Linked DNA regions of Methylocaldum szegediense. The protein of the gene in region 2 interacts with the protein of the main gene of each other region in a pairwise test. Links are inferred from orthologs where the notes say so. Each region holds a gene or a part of one and is shown on either strand. Other genes may lie near its edges.

Region 1 (3,071 bases), 1.1 Mb from region 2 along the record:
ACGCCGTCCGATCCCCCGGAATCCCCGCAAAGCGCGCTGGATGATTTCGTCGGAGATTCCCAACTCTGCCCCCACCGCGATCACGGATAGGGCGTTCAGTATGTTGTGGCGTCCCGGAAGATTCAGACTCACGTCCAGCGGCTCGTCATGACCGGGCCTCAGCACGGTAAAGTGCGAACGCAAGCCGTCTTGACGGATATTCACGGCGCGTACGTCGGCTTCTTCGCTAAAACCGTAGGTTCTCATCGGCTTGCTGATTTCGGGAAGAATGTCCCTAACGCCCGGATCGTCCAGGCACAGCACGGCCAGACCGTAAAAAGGCACATGATGCAGGAATTCGACAAAAGCTTTCTTCACTTTGCCAAAGTCGCCGCTATAGGTTTCCATGTGGTCCCGATCGATATTCGTGACCACGGCGATCATTGGCTGCAGGTAGAGAAACGAGGCATCACTTTCGTCTGCTTCAGCGACCAGATACGAGCCTTTCCCGAGCTGGGCGTTGGTGCCAACGCTGTTGAGACGCCCACCGATAACAAAAGTCGGGTCGAGCCCGGCTTCCGCAAGTACACTCGCCGCCAGACTGGTGGTCGTGGTTTTGCCGTGAGTGCCGGCGACGGCGATGCCGTACCGGAAGCGCATCAATTCGGCGAGCATCTCCGCCCGCGAAATGACCGGAATCTTCTGGGAACGCGCGGAAACGACTTCGACATTGGATCGACTGACGGCACTGGAAACGACCACGACTTCGGATTCCGCGACGTGCTCAGGCGAGTGACCGAGAAATATTTTTGCGCCGAGTTCGGCCAGACGGCGTGTATTGGCGTTTTCGTTGAGATCCGACCCCGAAACCTGATATCCCAGATTCAAAAGAACTTCGGCAATGCCACACATGCCGGTTCCGCCGATCCCGACGAGGTGAATGCGGCGGATGCGGTTCATACCGTACTGTCCAGCGATTTGTTCAGGCAGCTTCACGGTTCGCCTCATTCAAGCAAATCTCGGCAACCGCTTGGGCCGCCTCCGGTTTCGCCAGAGCCGCGGCATGCTCGGCCATCGTTTTCAGCCGGACCGGATCCCGCATCAGCGCAGTGATTTCGTTGGCAAGACGCTCGGCGGACAGTTCGGATTGCGGGATCATGATGGCCGCACCGTTATCGACCAAGTATCGGGCGTTATGAGTTTGATGATCGTCTATGGCGTACGGATACGGCACCAGGATCGACGGCAAACCCGCGGCGGTTAGTTCGCTGATGGTCATCGCCCCTGCGCGGCAGACCACCAGATCCGCCCAGGCATAAGCCTCGGCCATGTCCTCGACAAAGGCCTCTACGCGCGCCGAAATTCTTAACTGTGCATAGCGAACTGCCGTTTTGGCGCGCATAGCCTCCCCGGTCTGATGAAAAACGCGAATGGGCATGTCAACCCGCGCAAGAGCCTCCGGTACGATCTCGTTCAATGCCCTAGCGCCTTGACTGCCGCCGAGGACCAAAATCTTTAGCGGCTCGTCCCATCTTGCACCGACTTCCCGTCTTAGCGTGACGATTTCCTCCCGTACCGGATTTCCTGTGCAGTGTGCGGCTATCTTAGGTCCGAAGCTTTCCGGAAACGCTTCCAGAACCGCTTGTGCCCTCCGAGCGAGCCAGCGATTGGTAGTTCCTGGGATACGGTTTTGCTCGTGCAATACTAAAGGAATACCCAGTAAACGCGCGATGAGTCCGCCCGGGCCCGATACGAACCCTCCCATTCCGAGGACCACGTCGGGCTTGGCGCGGCGCAAAATGCGCAAAGCCTGCAGACAAGCTTTTGTCAACATGAATGGAAATCTCAACGTTGCCATCCACCCTTTGCCGCGCAAACCCGATACCGACAACCATTCCACGGGTATGCCAGCGGCCGGCACGACCCGCGCTTCCAACCCTTGCCGTGTCCCCATCCAGACCACCTCGTGTCCGCGGGACAACAATTCCCGGGCAACCGCAAGGGCGGGATACACGTGACCGCCGGTACCGCCGGCCATGATCATCACACGTGCGCCCATCTGGCTCTAACCCTGGGTGCCGCAGCATAAGCTTCGAGGGCTTCGCTCCGAACCCGAAATAAAAGCCCCAATGCCGCACACATCACCAACATGCTTCCACCGCCGTAACTCATCAGCGGCAAGGTCAGTCCTTTCGTGGGCAACATGCCCATATTCACTCCCATATTGATAAAAGACTGCAAGCCGAACCAAATGCCTATTCCGTAAGCAACGAATGCGCCGAACCGATGCTCGGCCCGCTCAGCCAGTTGGCCGATCACGAGCGCACGCCAAACAACCATCATGAACAGTACGATGACGGTCGTCGTCCCGACCAAACCCAATTCCTCACCTATGATGGAAAAGAGAAAATCGGTATGCGCTTCGGGAAGATAAAACAGCTTCTGCACGCTCGAACCCAGGCCAACCCCCGTCCATTCCCCGCGGCCGAAAGCGATCAGTGCCTGGGTTAGCTGAAAACCGGTGTCGAGCGGGTGTTCCCAGGGATTAGTGAAACTGAGTACGCGCTGCAGACGGTATTCTGCACTGCAAATCAATCCGATCCCCGCAACAATCATCAGGCCGATCAGTACGCCAAACTGCCAAAGTCTCGCGCCGCCCAGAAATAACATGCCCAGCGCCGTCGCCATGATGACCGCTGTCGCACCAAAATCGGGTTCCATCAGCAGGAGCACCCCGCCTACGGACAGCAAAGCCAAGGGGCGGATCATTCCCTGAACCGAATCGCGCACTGTATGGAGATGACGGTGAATGTAGCTCGCCATGTAAATCACGGCGATGAGCTTGAAGATTTCGGAAACCTGAACCCGGAGGCCGAGCAAATCGATCCATCGCGAACTCCCGTTGACGGTCTTGCCTATTCCGGGTATCAAAACCACAGCCAACAGAGCAAGCCCAAACAGGAATAGGGGTAACGACAATTTCTGCCACACCTCTAATTTGATCGCGGCAACGGCACAACCAGCGCATAGGCCGAGAGCGATGTGGATGAGCTGGTGCCTCGAAAAATAGAAGCTGTCCTCAGCGATCTTTT
Region 2 (2,946 bases):
TGTAGGAACATCAAGCATTTTTGGTGTCTCTATGTGTATGAGGTTGGAGGCACGTCGTTAAAGGAGCAGGGATATGGAACGCGGCCACGGTCAACAGCGACGCCCATCGCCAAGGATCTTATCCACTGCGGAGTTTGTCAGATGTTTATCTCATTTCTTGCGAGATATGGCTGATAAAGGGGTGGCAGGGACGGAGCTATTCAATGCCGTCAGTCATCTGCTGGGTGCGATAGCCGCAGTCATAGGCCTTATCGTCCTGATGGTACTGGCAGTGCACCAAGGCGATGTGTGGAAGATCGTTAGCTTCAGTATTTACGGGCTCACGCTGATGCTGGTTTACACCTGTTCTACGCTCTATCACGGCGTGCAGGGTGAACTGAAAGCGATCTTCGCCAAACTCGATCATCAGTCGATTTATCTTTTTATTGCCGGTACCTATACCCCTTTTGCCCTGGTTACCCTTCGCGGTGTCTGGGGCTGGTCCATATTCACCGCTGTCTGGGGTTTAGCAATCCTGGGCGTTATGCTGGAAACATTGCCCCGGAAGGGGCCGCGAGTGCTGCCAGTGGTGATTTATCTCGTTATGGGGTGGATCATTCTGATCGCCCTCGAACCTTTGTTACAAACCTTGCCTTCGGTGGGCTTCGCCTGGCTTCTTACGGGAGGTTTGTTTTATACCGTAGGCGTCGTCTTTTTCGCGTTGGGTAAAAAATTGAGTTATTGCCATAACATCTGGCACGTATTCGTCCTGGCGGGTAGTGCAAGCCACTATTGTTCGGTGCTCTTCTATGTTGCCTGAGCGGGAGTCCATGAGCCCACAATATGATCCAACCTTGCCGTGCGTTTCTTGCACCTGGCGGAATCTATACTCATCGAGCTTATCAAGCGGACCATGGGCCTCGGTTCGCCTAGGATTGGGCGAAATGGATAGAATGAAAAAACGCAACACCACCAAGCGCTGCTCCTGTGTCCAAACCGAAAACCTCCCGACCTTCCTCGGACCACTTGCCCCTCCAGGCACGCGCGTCTAAACGCTTACAGACAGAGAAACCGATCGCCCACCCGTCTGAGCGAACGGTTCGAATCGCCGGACTGCCCGCCGTGACTGCCTTGTTCCGACGCGATCCAGACCGGGTTTTGCGGTTTTTCTATGAGGAACGCATGGTGCCTTTTGTAGGCGAGTTCTGTGCCTATATGGCGCGGGTCCGCCGTCCCTACCGCATGGTCGAAGACGAAGAGTTGGCGCGCATCGCCGGCTCCATGTTGCATGGCGGCATTGTCGCGGTAGCCGAGCCGCAGCCCATACGGCCTTTCGATCTTGCGGAAGCCCGTCGTTGGGCCCGGAGCGGACAGACGCTGTTCATTCTGGACGGCGTCAGCAATTCCCACAACCTCGGCGCCATTGCCCGCACATTGGCTTTTTTCGGGTTTCGGCATTTGCTGATATCCGACCACCCGGCCCAGACGGGGCTGTCCGACTCGGCTTATCGCGTTGCCGAGGGCGGGCTCGAATATGTGCAAGTCTATAAGGCCACGTCCTTGCCCGACGCGCTGCAACGCCTGAGGCATGATTATCGTGTCGCAGGTACCGCCCTGGGGCGCGGTGTTCCGCTGGAGACGCTCGAGCAAGACCCACGCCCCATTGCCCTGGTTCTCGGCAACGAAGAACAAGGAGCCCCGGCCGCGACGCTTGCGGCTTGCGAAACCATCGTTACTCTGCCTGGCTCGGGCCAGATACAATCTCTCAATGTGTCGGCGACCGCGGCGATCCTGGCATACGCCTTACGGCCTAAAACCAACGAAAACCGGCGTGTACATTTTCCGAATCCCCTGAAAGAGAAGCCAAAACGTGTGGTTGCCAGAAAACGCACCGGATGAGCGAGAGAGGCGGCTCGAGCGTTGGCGGCCTTGCCACGCTTTGATTGTCCAGTAAAGGACTTGCCTCCAGCAGGCTATGCACACCAATCCGTTGTCGGAGCGTTCACTGACAGCGAACCAAGTCCTGCCTCTCTACGCCGGATCGGAACGGTGTGATCGAATCCTCGGCTACGACGGGTTTCCGTTTCCCTTGAGAAATCGCATTTGAGCCGCCGCAATGCGATTCGATAATAAATCTTTACTCCGTGTCGGATCTTTGCTCGGTTTCACAAGGAGAGGACAACGTGAAAAGACTGATCTTTTGCCTACCGTTCATAGTGGGAAACGCATGGGCGGCTGAGGAACTCATGCAGAAAGCGCAGGCGCTCTTCAAGCCTATTCCCACGGAACCTCCCTCCATACGAGGCGCGGTCCTGACGCCAGAAAAGATCGAATTAGGCAAGATGCTCTACTTCGATCCTCGTCTTTCGAGGAGCTGGCTGATCAGTTGCAACAGCTGTCACAATCTGGTGCTGGGCGGCGTCGATCTCGAGGAGACTTCAATCGGACACGGCTGGCAGAAAGGGCCCCGCAACGCTCCCACAGTGCTGAATTCCGTATTCAATGTCGCCCAGTTCTGGGACGGACGGGCAGCTGATCTTCAAACGCAAGCGAAAGGCCCCTTGCAGGCGAGCGTCGAAATGAACAATACCCCCGAGCGGCTCGAAAAAACCCTGAGTACCATTCCAGGTTATGTGGAACGCTTCAAGCAAGCTTTCCCGGACGACCCCAAGCCGGTGAGCTTCGACAATGTGGCGAAAGCGATCGAAGCTTTCGAAGCTACCTTGATTACGCCGAATTCCAAGTTCGACCGCTATCTCAAAGGCGACGACAAAGCGCTCAACGATGCGGAAAAACAAGGCTTGGCACTGTTCATGGACAAGGGCTGCTCGAACTGCCACAACGGCATCAATATCGGCGGCAACGGTTATTTTCCTTTCGGCGTCGTAGAAAAACCTGGCTCGGAAATATTGCCGGAGAAGGACAAAGGGCGCTTTACGGTCACCAACACCGCAAGCGACGAATACG

What was found. The genes of interacting proteins can lie anywhere in the genome.
Region 1: the proteins of QEN43_RS13055 (region 2) and murG interact in binary tests that used the Escherichia coli proteins (3 or more experiments, as listed by UniProt). The link is inferred for Methylocaldum szegediense from one-to-one orthologs.

The regions. Positions count from the first base shown.
Region 1 is NZ_OX458333.1:4,109,618-4,112,688, reverse strand. Bases 1-2,999 are described here. They hold murG (undecaprenyldiphospho-muramoylpentapeptide beta-N-acetylglucosaminyltransferase), read right to left. Parts: upstream 2,039-2,999; coding sequence 962-2,038; downstream 1-961. Other genes in these bases: ftsW (putative lipid II flippase FtsW), read right to left, coding at 2,023-2,999; murC (UDP-N-acetylmuramate--L-alanine ligase), read right to left, coding at 1-987. Outside these bases: more of ftsW, read right to left, coding at 3,000-3,071. UniProt on the Escherichia coli protein: Cell wall formation. Catalyzes the transfer of a GlcNAc subunit on undecaprenyl-pyrophosphoryl-MurNAc-pentapeptide (lipid intermediate I) to form undecaprenyl-pyrophosphoryl-MurNAc-(pentapeptide)GlcNAc (lipid intermediate II).
Region 2 is NZ_OX458333.1:3,028,689-3,031,634, forward strand. Bases 49-2,922 are described here. They hold QEN43_RS13055 (TrmH family RNA methyltransferase), read left to right. Parts: upstream 49-966; coding sequence 967-1,878; downstream 1,879-2,922. Other genes in these bases: trhA (PAQR family membrane homeostasis protein TrhA), read left to right, coding at 182-799; QEN43_RS13060 (cytochrome-c peroxidase), read left to right, coding at 2,163-2,922. Also shown: more of QEN43_RS13060, read left to right, coding at 2,923-2,946.